One region of the Paenibacillus sp. FSL H3-0286 genome, then DNA from elsewhere that is predicted to be linked to it. Evidence: predicted binding sites of a transcription regulator. Region 1 holds the regulator's gene; the other holds the start of a gene.
What was found. Region 1 encodes CtsR, which represses protease genes until heat stress. Its sites were predicted from a motif close to ATGGTCAATAAAGGTCAAACA; they were not measured.
Positions count from the first base shown of each region.

Region 2: the regulator CtsR is predicted to act here: its motif matches at 5,110-5,130, upstream of clpP (ATP-dependent Clp endopeptidase proteolytic subunit ClpP).

Region 1 is NZ_CP150285.1:6,450,707-6,458,034, reverse strand. Features, by position in the region: rRNA gene MHB37_RS28935 (23S ribosomal RNA) at 1-2,491, shown strand, start outside; rRNA gene rrf (5S ribosomal RNA) at 2,620-2,736, shown strand; gene eis (enhanced intracellular survival protein Eis) at 3,158-4,330, shown strand; gene MHB37_RS28920 (CtsR family transcriptional regulator) at 4,624-5,085, shown strand; gene MHB37_RS28915 (UvrB/UvrC motif-containing protein) at 5,116-5,640, shown strand; gene MHB37_RS28910 (protein arginine kinase) at 5,669-6,733, shown strand; gene clpC (ATP-dependent protease ATP-binding subunit ClpC) at 6,769-7,328, shown strand, end outside.
Region 2 is NZ_CP150285.1:180,358-187,685, forward strand. Features, by position in the region: gene yvcK (YvcK family protein) at 1-90, shown strand, start outside; gene whiA (DNA-binding protein WhiA) at 136-1,065, shown strand; gene MHB37_RS00885 (HPr family phosphocarrier protein) at 1,163-1,432, shown strand; gene MHB37_RS00890 (SIMPL domain-containing protein) at 1,602-2,357, shown strand; gene MHB37_RS00895 (DUF3298 and DUF4163 domain-containing protein) at 2,484-3,587, shown strand; gene MHB37_RS00900 (GDSL-type esterase/lipase family protein) at 3,699-4,337, shown strand; gene clpP (ATP-dependent Clp endopeptidase proteolytic subunit ClpP) at 4,427-5,023, opposite strand; tRNA gene MHB37_RS00910 (tRNA-Arg) at 5,217-5,291, opposite strand; gene MHB37_RS00915 (sugar-binding transcriptional regulator) at 5,560-6,612, shown strand; gene gap (type I glyceraldehyde-3-phosphate dehydrogenase) at 6,726-7,328, shown strand, end outside.

The DNA.
Region 1 (7,328 bases):
AACCCCGTATGAATCCAGCAGGACCATCTGCTAAGGCTAAATACTACCTGGCGACCGATAGTGAAACAGTACCGTGAGGGAAAGGTGAAAAGCACCCCGGAAGGGGAGTGAAATAGAACCTGAAACCGTGTGCTTACAAAAAGTCAGAGCCCTATTAATGGGTGATGGCGTGCCTTTTGTAGAATGAACCGGCGAGTTACGTTTAACATGCAAGGTTAAGCCGAGAAGGTGGAGCCGCAGCGAAAGCGAGTCTGAATAGGGCGAATTAGTATGTGGACGTAGACCCGAAACCGTGTGATCTACCCCTGTCCAGGGTGAAGGTGCGGTAACACGCACTGGAGGCCCGAACCCACGTACGTTGAAAAGTGCGGGGATGAGGTGGGGGTAGCGGAGAAATTCCAATCGAACTCGGAGATAGCTGGTTCTCCCCGAAATAGCTTTAGGGCTAGCCTCGGTATAAGAGTAGTGGAGGTAGAGCACTGATTGGGTGCGGGGTCCGCAAGGATTACCAAGCTCAGTCAAACTCCGAATGCCATATACTTATTGCCGGGAGTCAGACAGTGAGTGCTAAGATCCATTGTCAAAAGGGAAACAGCCCAGACCATCAGCTAAGGTCCCCAAGTGTGTGTTAAGTGGGAAAGGATGTGGAGTTGCACAGACAACCAGGATGTTGGCTTAGAAGCAGCCACCATTGAAAGAGTGCGTAATAGCTCACTGGTCGAGTGACTCTGCGCCGAAAATGTAACGGGGCTAAACACACCACCGAAGCTATGGCTAGATACGTATGTATCTGGGGTAGGGGAGCGTTGTGTAGGGGTTGAAGGTGTACTGAAAAGAGCGCTGGACACTACACAAGTGAGAATGCCGGTATGAGTAACGAAAAGATCAGTGAGAATCTGATCCGCCGAAAGCCCAAGGTTTCCTGAGGAAGGCTCGTCCGCTCAGGGTAAGTCGGGACCTAAGGCGAGGCCGAAAGGCGTAGTCGAAGGACAACAGTTTGAAATTACTGTACCACCGTAATCCGCTATGAGCGATGGGGTGACGCAGGAGGGTAGTGACGCGGACTGATGGATGTCCGTCTAAGCAGTGAGGCTGATGTGTAGGCAAATCCGCACATCATTAAGGCTGGGCTGTGATGGGGAGCGAAAATTGTAGTAGCGAAGGTCATGATCTCACACTGCCAAGAAAAGCCTCTAGCCAGGAGAAGGTGCCCGTACCGCAAACCGACACAGGTAGGCGAGAAGAGAATTCTAAGGCGCGCGGAAGAACTCTCGTTAAGGAACTCGGCAAAATGACCCCGTAACTTCGGGAGAAGGGGTGCCCCGGTAGTGTGAATAGCACGAGGGGGCCGCAGTGAAAAGGCCCAAGCGACTGTTTAGCAAAAACACAGGTCTGTGCGAAGCCGCAAGGCGAAGTATACGGGCTGACGCCTGCCCGGTGCTGGAAGGTTAAGGGGAGTGGTTAGGGGTAACCCGAAGCTATGAACCGAAGCCCCAGTAAACGGCGGCCGTAACTATAACGGTCCTAAGGTAGCGAAATTCCTTGTCAGGTAAATTCTGACCCGCACGAATGGCGTAACGACTTGGGCGCTGTCTCAACGAGAGATCCGGTGAAATTTTAATACCTGTGAAGATGCAGGTTACCCGCGACAAGACGGAAAGACCCCATGGAGCTTTACTGCAGCTTGATATTGAATTTGGGTACGATCTGTACAGGATAGGTGGGAGCCGTAGAAATCGGAGCGCAAGCTTCGGTGGAGGCGCCGTTGGGATACCACCCTGATCGTATCTAGGTTCTAACCTAGTGCCCTTATCGGGTACGGGGACCGTGTCAGGCGGGCAGTTTGACTGGGGCGGTCGCCTCCTAAAGAGTAACGGAGGCGTTCCAAGGTTCCCTCAGAATGGTTGGAAATCATTCGCAGAGTGCAAAGGCATAAGGGAGCTTGACTGCGAGACCTACAAGTCGAGCAGGGACGAAAGTCGGACTTAGTGATCCGGTGGTACCGCATGGAAGGGCCATCGCTCAACGGATAAAAGCTACCCTGGGGATAACAGGCTTATCTCCCCCAAGAGTCCACATCGACGGGGAGGTTTGGCACCTCGATGTCGGCTCATCGCATCCTGGGGCTGAAGTAGGTCCCAAGGGTTGGGCTGTTCGCCCATTAAAGCGGTACGCGAGCTGGGTTCAGAACGTCGTGAGACAGTTCGGTCCCTATCTGTCGTGGGCGCAGGAAATTTGAGAGGAGCTGTCCTTAGTACGAGAGGACCGGGATGGACGTACCGCTGGTGCACCAGTTGTTCCGCCAGGAGCATGGCTGGGTAGCTACGTACGGACGGGATAAGCGCTGAAAGCATCTAAGCGTGAAGCCCCCCTCAAGATGAGATTTCCCAATTAGTAAGACCCCTTGAAGACGACGAGGTAGATAGGTTGGAGGTGGAAGTGCAGCAATGCATGGAGCTGACCAATACTAATCGGTCGAGGGCTTATCCTATACGTAGAATGCAGATTCGTTTCGGATTCAGTTTTCAGGCATCAAGCCTGAAATACGCTTAGAAATTCATTGTCACTTCTGGTGATGAACTGAATTTCACGCGGCAGCGTCTGTTTCACAGACGCATGTTTGGTGGCGATAGCGGAGGGGTTCCACGCGTACCCATCCCGAACACGACCGTTAAGCCCTCCAGCGCCGATGGTACTTGGACCGAAGGGTCCTGGGAGAGTAGGACGTTGCCAAGCACAAATAGACCACTGTTGATAACTCGACAGTGGCTTTTTTGCGTCTATTATAGATTGTGGAAAACTTGTGGATAATTCATTGGAATTTGCAGAAAACTTACGCACATGTGGATAGATGATTAAAAGGCAAAAAATCACCAAATGGTGTGGATTAAGTACATATTTATGTAGATCTGTCAACAGAAAACCTAAGTAATACACGGGTTGCTGTGGATATAGTCATATTTATGTGGATAGAGGGATTGATAAGTGGATAATTATTTTAACTTGAATAGAACAAGATTACAAGACTATTTTTAAAACTGCCTAAGGCTGTGGATAACTGAAAAAAGTTCGAAAAATATCCTTATAATTCGCACACAATACACTCTCTTGTTATACTAACCATAAAAGTAAATTCATAAATGATGAGGTGAGTTTTGTGGATATCAGACAGTTGCACTCAGAAGAGTTTGATCTAAGCATGGATTTATCTGAATATGCTTTTCAATACAAGCTGCCTAGTGAGAAAAGGGCGAATGCTAAGGAAAGATTTAAAGCAGAACGCGTATGGGGTGCTTTTGAAGAAGGTACTTTGGAAGCTAAACTTACTCTTCTTCCGTTCGAAGTGTACATACAAGGTAGATTAGTACCTATGGGAGGGCTCGCAGGGGTAGCGACATGGCCAGAGAATCGCAGACAGGGGCATGTGGCAAAGCTCCTGGCGCATACGCTGCAAACGATGAATGAGGCGGGGCAGACATTATCTTTTCTGCATCCGTTCTTGATCCCCTTTTATCGCAAATTTGGTTGGGAAGTTTATTGTGAATATAAGAAATACTCCATTCCTGTTGCCAAGTTTCCCAAGAAGGTTGAAGTTGAGGGCAAGGTAAGACGTGGTGTTATAGATATCGAAGTATTGGACAACTTATACAATCGTTTTGCAGTTAGATATAACGGAACACTTAAGCGTGATTTGGACTGGTGGGAGAGCTCTGTTCTGGATGATGAAGGTCAGACTGCGGTATTTTATTCACAGCTTGGGGAACCTGAAGGATACGTACTATATAAGATAGAAAATAGAGAACTGGTCATTGATGAATTTGTGTTTTTGAACGAACAGGCCCGGCAGGGGCTGTGGACATTTCTTGCGAATCACGATTCGATGTTGACCGGTGCATCGCTAAAACTGGTGCCATCCGATGATATGTTACCTTTTTTGCTGCCTGATCCGCGTATAGAGCAGGAGAATTATCCTTATTTTATGGCGCGTATTGTTAATGCTAAAGCATTCGTGGAGAGTTATTCTTTTAAGCGTCACAACAGTCAGAAGAAACAGGTTATCTATATTGAAGATAAATATGCCCCATGGAATGACGGGTTGTGGGAATGGACTGTCTCCGAAAAGGGAGCAGCAGCTTTCTTGCGTATAGAGGGTGAACGGGATGCAGCTGACTTAAGCTGTGATATTGGTACGCTGACGATTCTAATGTTTGGATATAAACGCCCGGCAGAGCTGGCTCGTTATGGACGTGTGACTGGTAATCCGAGGGCTCTGGAATGGCTCGAAGAAATCATACCGCAAGCTGAAACTGCACTTTTTGATCATTTTTAGAAAATAATTAGGCTCTCCCCTTCGAAAGATGCTGGGAGAGTTCTTTATTTCCGAATACATTCGCTGAAAAAAGTGAAAAATAAGAGAATCCTCTTGGAATTAGCACAGAATATGTTATAATATTAAAAAGTCAAAGAAAGTCAAAGTCAACGCACCTGATGACATACAGTGCGATCCTCTGAATTTGTGAAGTTTTCTTCAGACTTATATGAATGAAGTTCACTAATGAATGTCATTAAGGATGCGGGCGCAAGCGATATTATGAAGCTTTAAAGAGCACTGGAGGATGAGTGATGCGCAATATCTCTGATATTATTGAACAATATCTGAAGAATATTTTGCATGAAAGTCCCGAAGGTACGGTGGAAATCCAGCGAAATGACCTGGCGGACCAGTTCTCATGCGTACCGTCACAGATCAATTATGTTATTAGTACACGCTTTACACTGGAAAAAGGCTATGTGGTGGAAAGTAAGCGTGGTGGCGGGGGATATATTCGTATTCAACGTTTTGAATTGCCGCCAAACGTGGCACTGCATGCCCATTTAAACCATACTATAGGTGGCGGGATAGATCAGAACGCTGCCGAAGGGTTGATTTATCAACTGGAGGAAGCTGGTTTTCTAAGCAAGCGTGAGGCGTGTCTTATGCGCGCTGCTGTTTCTCGGGATTGCCTAACGGTTAAGATTCCATATCGGGATGAGATTCGGGCCAAGATTATGAAGGCGATGTTAATCTCTTTGTTAGGCAAATAATTGTCAATCATAAGGGAGGGGCTTTCGCTTATGCAATGTCAGGAATGTGGCGTCAAGCCAGCAACACTCCATTTCACCAAGATCGTGAATGGAGAGAAGACAGAATTTCATATCTGCGAGAGCTGTGCGCGGGAGAAGGGTGAACTGATCCCGGGAACTGCTGGAGGATTCTCCATTCACAGCTTGCTGTCTGGTCTGCTTGATCTTGAAGGGGCCGGTAAGGAAAAGACGGCTGCTACGAAGACTACGCAGAGTCTGCAATGTGAGAATTGTGGAATGACGTACTCGCAGTTTAGCAAATTGGGTCGTTTTGGCTGCAGCTCCTGTTATAAATATTTTAACAGTGCACTGGACCCGCTCTTTAAACGGGTGCATGGCAGCACTTCGCATGTAGGCAAGATTCCTAAACGTGCTGGAGCACAAATTGTGTTCAAGCGGCAAATTGATGAATTGAAGCTGGAATTACAGCAAAGTATCGCACAGGAGGAATTCGAAACTGCGGCAGAGCTGCGGGATCAAATTCGCCAACTTGAAAAAGAAATGGCACAAGAGTAAAGTCTTTGATATATAGGGGGGATATGACATGTCAAGTCTCCGATTTACTGAACAAGCGCTTAGTGATTGGATGCGCTCGGGAGGCAGTCACTCCGAGATTGTAATTAGCAGCCGTATGCGTATTGCACGTAATTTAGAGCATCTTCCATTCCCTATGCTTGCTTCCTTAGAGCAATCGGAAGAAGTATTAGAGCTGCTGGCCCCTGTGTTTCATGGGGAAACTGCTGCCGTATTCGGATCTTTTCAACTGATAAAGCTTGCTGAAGTGAATGAACTGGATAAAAAGGTATTGGTCGAGAAACATCTCATCAGTCCTAATCTGGCTAATGATTCACGTGGCGCAGCTGTGATATTAAATGAAGATGAGTCGGTCAGCATCATGATTAACGAAGAAGACCATCTGCGGATCCAATGTCTGTTCCCGGGTCTTCAGGTAAGAGAAGCATGGGAACGTGCGACAGCCATCGATGATATCTTCGAATCGGCTGTGAATTACGCTTTTGATGATAAAAGAGGATACTTGACCAGTTGTCCCACCAATGTGGGTACAGGGCTGCGTGCCTCAGTAATGCTGCATTTGCCAGCACTAGTAATGACCCAACAGATCAATCGCATATTGTCAGCAGTGAACCAAGTGGGATTGACTGTAAGAGGAATTTATGGTGAGGGCAGCGAAGCAGTAGGGAACATCTTTCAAATTTCCAATCAGATTACTCTCGGTCAAACAGAAAGTGAAATCATCGAGAACCTTCACAGTGTAGTCACCCAGATTATAGAGCATGAACGAAATGCCCGTGAAAGGCTGCTTGTAGATTCCGCTTTAAGAATTACAGACCGAGTGAAAAGATCTTATGGGATTTTGTGTTACGCTGCTCTAATGGAGCTTAAAGAATCCGCACAACGGCTGTCTGATGTGAGACTTGGGGTTGACCTTGGTATACTGGAAGGCCCTTCGATTTCCGTGCTTAATGAGCTTAACGTTAAGACACAGCCAGGATTTCTGCAAAAAATGTTCGGTGACGAGATGAACGCCACTGAACGGGATATGTATCGGGCGAAACTGCTCCGAGAAACACTGGGAACACAACATTAATATAGATATTTATTATTCATGGAGGTGCAGGAGATATGATGTTTGGAAGATTTACGGAACGCGCACAAAAAGTGCTAGCGCTAGCGCAGGAAGAAGCTGTTCGTTTAGGACACAACAATATTGGCACAGAACATATTTTGCTAGGACTTATTCGTGAAGGAGACGGCATTGCTGCTAAAGCATTAATCGCTTTGGGTCTGGGTCTTGAGAAAATCCAGGACGAAGTGGAGACACTGATTGGCAGAGGCCAAGAACAACCTACGAACATTGCTTATACTCCTCGCGCCAAAAAAGTAATCGAGTTGTCGATGGACGAAGCCCGCAAGCTGGGACATACGTATGTCGGCACTGAGCATATTCTGCTAGGACTTATTCGTGAAGGAGAAGGTGTCGCGGCTCGTGTGCTTAATAACCTAGGCATCAGCTTGAACAAAGCTCGTCAGCAAGTGCTTCAGCTTCTGGGAAGCAGCGAGGCTGCATCCAGTCATAGCGGAACACCTGCTAATGTCAGCACACCTACTCTAGACGGCCTAGCACGCGATTTGACGGCTTATGCCAAGGATGGCAACCTGGATCCAGTTATCGGTCGCAGCAA
Region 2 (7,328 bases), 800 kb from region 1:
CGAACTTATTTGAGACATGATACCGATAAGCTTAGCCATCACATTTATCAGCTTGTGCAGGATTGGATAAACAGAAACCCTAGGGTATAACTTATAGATGAGAACGAAGTACTTATCAAGAAAGAGGTGAGACCCTTGTCTTTTGCGGCCCTTACCAAAAAAGAGCTGACGATGGTGGAGAGTGAACCCTGCTGCGAGAAGGCGGAAATGTCAGCGCTTATCCGTATGAATGGATCTGTGCAGCTTTCAAGCAAAAAGGTTATTCTCGACATTTCGACGGAGAACGCCGCGATTGCAAGGCGGGTATATTCTTTACTTAAGAAATATTACCAGGTCCATATTGAGCTACTCGTGCGTAAAAAAATGCGTTTGAAGAAAAATAACGTCTATATCGTCAGAATCCCAAACCGTGTACAAGAGATCCTAAAGGATCTTAGAATTGTGTCGGAAGGATTTATTTTTACCGATGGTATTGATGATGAGATTGTTGGGAATAACTGCTGCAAGCGTGCTTATTTGCGCGGTGCCTTTCTGGCTGGCGGATCGGTTAATAATCCGGAAGGCTCCTCCTACCATTTGGAGATTTCCTCGATGTATGAGGAACATTGTAAAGCATTAGTGGATCTGGCTGGGGAATTCCACCTAAACGCACGCTGCATCGAACGTAAAAAAGGGTTCATTCTTTACATTAAAGAAGGCGAGAAGATTATTGAATTCTTAAGTTTGATTGGAGCGCATCAGGCGCTGTTCAAATTTGAGGATGTAAGAATTATGCGCGATATGCGTAATTCCGTGAATCGGATCGTGAACTGCGAGACCGCAAATCTCAACAAAACAATAAGTGCTGCGGTGCGGCAGATTGAAAATATCAAGCTGTTGCAGCGAGAAATGGGACTGGAGAATTTGCCGGATAAACTGCGTGAAGTAGCAGAAATTCGAATGGCGCATCCAGATATCAACCTCAAGGAGGTTGGTGAAATGCTCAAAGGTACAGTCAGTAAGTCGGGAGTAAATCATCGGCTTCGTAAGATTGATGAGCTGGCGGACAAGGTTCGAGGCGGCTAATTACTTTTTTTCTAGTGTGGTTTACGTTATAATGATATAATAATATAAAATTAATGTGAAACTTTTGGGGAGAACTCAATTAGGGGGTAAGCGTTTCATGACAAAGCACCCGGTAGTTGTTCGGTTGAAGACAGGGCTTCATGCCCGACCGGCAGCATTGTTTGTGCAAGAAGCTAACAAGTTTTCGTCGGAGATTTTCGTGGAAAAAGATGATAAAAAAGTAAATGCTAAAAGTATTATGGGGATTATGAGCCTCGCTATCAGTTCCGGCACGGAGATTTACATTAGCGCGGACGGTGCGGATGCCGATCAAGCTGTAAACGCTTTGACAAGTCTGGTCAGCAAAGAAGAGCTTGAGAACCAATAATAGGAAGACAACATCGTTTCTGCTAGGAAGACTTTATTTATCGCATGACCAAAAGCCCTTCGGGGCTTTTTTTAATACCAAAAAATAGATGGAGAACGTGCAACATTTACCAAAATGACTCGTCTAGAGGATAATAACAAATCACAAGAAATGAAAGGGGCTGGCAAATATGAAAGGTTTATTGAAGAAAATTGGTTCAGTGATGATCGTAGGGAGTTTGTTAATTGGAGGGATCAGCATGAGTGGTGTTTTCCAAGGTCCTGCAAAGGCTTACGCAGATGAAGTGCAGAAAAATGTCGTTAGTGTAGTAGGTAAAGGCGAATTGTCCCTCAAGCCGGATATCGTATACTTGTCCATCGGTGTGGATACTACAGCCACAACTGCGCAAGAAGCGCAGAAGACCAATGCCGCTAAAATTCAGAAGATTATGACTTTACTGAAGAATACTTGGAAAATTGCAGATAAAGATATTCAAAGCACGCAGTTTTATGTGCAACCCAATTATAGTTACAGCGAAAAAGAAGGACAGCAAGTGAAGGGGTACAACGCCAATCATACGCTGTTAGTGTCTTATAGAGATCTGACCAAGGTTGGTGAATTGCTGGACGCTGCATCTGCGGCAGGGGCGAATAATATCGGAAATGCACGTTTTTCTGTGGAAGATACTTCTGCATTTGAAGCTCAGGTGATTGAAAAAGCGATGGCGAATGCAGATGTTAAAGCAGGGGCTATTGCTAAGGCAGCTAAACGCAGCTTGGGTCAAGTGATCACGGTCAGCCAAAATGATGGCGATATCACTCCGGTTTATTTTGAACAGAATCTAAAAATGAATATGGCTGCAGCAGATGCTGGTGCAAGCACATCTGTGCAACCCGGAGTAGTTAAAGTTACAACTCAGCTGAGCGTAATGTATGAATTGAAATAGTATCAGAACAAGGTGAATGCAGAGAGGAGAGGTGTCTTCCACTAGTAATAGTGGGGGGGCGCCTCTTTTTTTGTGTAAGTTCTCTACGATTCTGTTTAATAAATTGGAAAGGAGAGGAAAAATAAGATGATGAATATTATTTCAAAAGAATCAGCACGCAAATGGGGCATAGGTCTGATGTCAGCAGGTTTATTGTTTGGTGGAGGTCTGCTGCCCAGCGAAACGGGTTATGCAGCAGCTAGTAAAACGGAGAATAAAGCTATTGATTCGCGTATCGTTTTAAAGGCAAACGGGATAAATTCGTTGCAGGAAGGTATTTTGAAGGAAGGACAGGCCTGGATTCTCATAACTTTTATGCGAGATGTGTTGGGATTACCGCTTGTGTATGATAAGAAGGAAAATGCGTACATGATTGGAAAAGGATCGGCCAAGGCCAAGTTGATGTTATCCAGCTACGGTACTTCTGTGTGGGTGAACAACTATTTCATTCGAGAGTATGAAGGGAAGTTAATTAATAATCGCCTCTATGTTCCATCAGGATTGTTAAATGATTATATGGGTTATAAGGTAGATTGGAGTCGGGCCGCCAGTAGGCTGAATGTGGTGAACAGACCGCAGAACGCGCTGACGGTAACCACGGAAACTTATGCTAAAGATCGGGCAGAAGCTTTTATTCAGCTTGATTATCCGAAGATCAGTGGATTGGGCAACTCCAGTGCGCAACAAGCTATTAATAATACTTTGAAGGAAAGTGTTATGAAATTCGCGGCGGGTGCAGAACAGGATATCTCCGATCGAGATGGAGCAGAGCCCAAATACACCTATGATTCAGGTTATGTAGTGACCTACAATCAGAATGGTGTGATCAGCATAGTGATGCATCAGTATAGTGATACGGGCGGGGCCCATGGAATGACTAACCGTGAAGCCTTCACCTTCTCGCTTAAGGATGGTAAACGTCTACTGTTGGGCGACCTGTTTGGAGCTAATCCAAACTACAAAAAACAGCTGAATGCAAAGCTGAGCAAGCTGCTGAAGGCAGAGGATAGTTATTTGGGAGGATTCAACGGATTGAATACGGAGAAATATTTCTATCTGAAGGACGACAAGGTTGTTCTGTTCTTCCAATTATATGAGTACACAGCGTATGCTGCAGGCTTCCCTGAGTATACTTTTAGTTTCAAAGAGCTTTTGCCGGATGGCAGTAGCCCGTTTGCTGGCATGAAATAAATGGCAATGTTTCGTCTCCGCTAATGTCGGCACAAGACATCTCCCCCTTACCAGAGTTGTCTCTTGTTCATATGCTAAAGGGAGTAACTAGTTTATGAACGGGGGAGAGCTATGGGCTACCAATATACTGCAATTGGCGATTCCTTGACGACTGGATTTGGTGCTCTGCCAGGTAACGGTTTTGTACCGGTGTACCGTAGAATGGCAGAAGGGAGACTGCGGACTACTGTAGCCTCTACGAATTTAGGCGTGAACGGAATGACTACTTCAGAGCTGGAGCAGCGGCTGCGCGGAAATTCCATGATGCGTGAGGCCGTTCGAGTAGCCGATATCATCACTGTGTCTATCGGTGGTAATGATTTGATTCACGCGGCCAAATCAGCAGCAAGACAGCAAGGAAACTTATCCGCAGAACTGCGGAGATCGCTTCAGGAATGCAAACAAAATTTCTCTGCAATTATGAATATCCTTATACAATTGAAGGCGAGGACTTGTAGACCTTTTATCATTAGAATTGTGGGATTATATAATCCCTATCCTCAGGTGGTTGGTGCGACAGAGTGGGTCAGACAGTTTAATCAATACGCAGCACAGTACAGCAGCCGAGTATGTGGATTTGCTTCGATTTATAGTGAGTTCGCAGGAAATGAGAGAGGGCTGTTATCCATTGATCATCTGCATCCGAATGGCCGGGGTTATCGCGTGATTGCCGAGAAGCTGGATGCGCTAGGTTATGGCGGGCTGGCGTGATTGGATTTAGGTCTTCTATAAAATATAAAGAGGCTGTGCTCTAACCATAACGGATAGAGCACAGCCTCTTTATATTTTTACTTTATAGCTTACACACCGCTAGGCAATGTCTTCTCGATTACTTTATCTACGATACCGTATTCAGCCGCGTCTGCAGCAGTCATGAAGTAGTCGCGATCTGTATCCTTCTCAATACGTTCTAGAGGTTGACCCGTACGTTCTGCTAGAATACGGTTCAGCTTATCGCGCAATTTGAGGATGCGGCGGGCACGGATTTCAATGTCCGTTGCTTGACCTTGAGCACCACCCAGAGGCTGGTGGATCATGATCTCGCTGTTAGGCAGTGCGAAGCGTTTGCCTTTGGCGCCAGCGTTTAGCAGGAAAGCTCCCATGGAAGCTGCCATACCCACACAGATGGTGGAAACATCTGGTTTAATGTACTGCATTGTATCAAAAATAGCCATACCTGCAGTAATGGAACCGCCTGGGCTATTCACGTAAAGGTGAATGTCCTTGTCAGGATCTTCGGCAGCCAAGAACAGCATTTGTGCGATGATAGAATTGGCTACCACGTCATTAACCTCCGTTCCAAGGAAAATGATGCGGTCCTTCAGCAGGCGGGAATAGATGTCATAAGCGCGCTCGCCGCGGTTGCTCTGTTCTACTACCATAGGAATATAACTCACGTGGAAAACCTCCTTGATATTGGTTCTTCAAATGTATTCATTTTTACTCTTGCCGTATTACCCACATGATAAACAAATTCAAACAAAAAGTCAAAGAAAGTCAAACTTATATTCAAAAAAAAGAGCCGACAAGCGGCTCTTTGGTTAAGTAGTAGTATAGGCACTACTAAATTATGTGCAAAAATGAAATTAATGGCGCGCCCGCCAAGAATCGAACTTGGATCTCAGGCTTCGGAGGCCTACGTCATATCCATTGGACCACGGGCGCAACAAAAATGATTATAATACAATTTTTACACAATTGCAATGTAATATTAATACTGGACAAGCGCTCTAGGGACAGGCATCGGGCGCTATATCTTTTTCTGACCTTATTAATGTATAAGAAGACAAGCGCTTGAGAATTCTACTCTCGGAAGACTTGCGCTTCGAGCAATATTTGGTTAGAATATGGGTGGGACTTAAAAAGTTTACCCGGGACGTTTTGAGACCATGAACAAGGGAATAGAGGAAGACGAAGTTGCAGGAGTGAAAGTATGCGTAATTTATTAGATATCCAAAAGCAGCTTCTGCCTGATCTCATGGAAACCCTTAAGAGACGGTACACGATTCTTCATCAGATCATGCTGTCCGATATTATTGGGCGCAGAACGCTAGCCGCTTCGCTAGATATGACTGAGCGGGTACTGCGTGCCGAGACGGATCTTCTGAAATCGCAAGGGCTTATTGAGATCGAGAGTGTTGGCATGCGCATTAGCGCTGCTGGACGTAGACTGCTTGATTTGCTAGAGCCGGTTGTTAAGAGCCTATTTGGTCTGGATGAGCTGGAAGAGAAAATTCGAGCAACGTATGGTCTGGATAAAGTTATTGTAGTACCGGGTGATTGTGAGTCATCGCCGTTCACCAAACGAGAGCTTGGCCGAGCGGGTGCGAAAGCGCTGCTGAGTATACTTCGCGCAGATGATACAGTTGCCGTCACAGGTGGATCGACGCTTGCCGATATGGCTGATCAACTGGCACCGCCGTTGTCCCTTTCCTATAAGAACGCTTGGTTTGTTCCGGCGCGTGGAGGATTAGGAGAGAGTATGGAGATTCAAGCCAACACGATTGCCTCAACAATGGCAAAGCGGGTTGGAGCCAACTACCGGTTGTTGCATGTCCCTGATTTGCTTAGCGGGGATGCATACCAATCGCTGGCACTTGACTCTAATATTGGAGAGATTGTACAAACCATCCGTAGTTCGCGTATTATTGTACATGGGATTGGGGATGCCATTGAAATGACCCGCCGCCGCAAACTGGACGAGGCTACAGTCTCGGAAATCCAGGGTGAAGGGGCAGTGGCCGAATCTTTTGGCTATTATTTCAATGAAGAGGGTCAGGTTGTCCATACCATGCTTACGATGGGTCTACGTCTAGAAGATATTATCCGGACAGAGAAAGTCATCGGTATTGCAGGAGGCAAACCCAAGGCCAAAGCCATTCATGCCATGCTGCGTTTCGGGCAGGAGAATATTCTCGTCACGGACGAGGCTGCTGCAGTAGAAATAGGCAAGGAAATTGACAATCAACTACAGCTATCTTCGTAGTTTTTAGATTGCAGGCAATAACATACTTCTTGCATCATACTTAACATTGTTGTCATGACAGACCTCACCGTCTGTTTTGAATAAATAAAACGAATTCTAGGAGGAACTATTCAATGAGTGTAAAAGTTGGAATTAACGGTTTTGGACGTATTGGACGCCTTGCTTTCCGCCGTATTCAAAATGTAGAAGGTATCGAAGTGGTAGCAATCAACGACTTGACTGACGCTAAGATGCTTGCTCATTTGCTTAAATATGATACAACTCAAGGTAAATTCCAAGGTGATGTTGAAGTGCATGATGGCTTCTTCAAAGTCAATGGTAAAGAAGTTAAGGTTCTTGCTAACCGCAACCCTGAAGAATTGCCATGGGGCGACCTAGGCGTTGATATCGTACTTGAGTGCACAGGTTTCTTCACAACTAAAGAAGCAGCTGAAAAACACTTGAAAGGTGGAGCTAAGAAAGTAGTTATCTCCGCTCCAGCTACTGGCGACATGAAAACTGTCGTTTACAACGTTAACGATGACATTCTTGATGGTACTGAGACTGTTATTTCCGGCGCATCTTGCACAACTAACTGCCTAGCTCCAATGGCAAAAGTACTGAACGACAAGTTCGGTATCGTTGAAGGCTTGATGACTACAATTCATGCTTACACTGGCGACCAAAACACTTTGGATGCTCCACATGCTAAAGGTGACTTCAGACGCGCTCGTGCA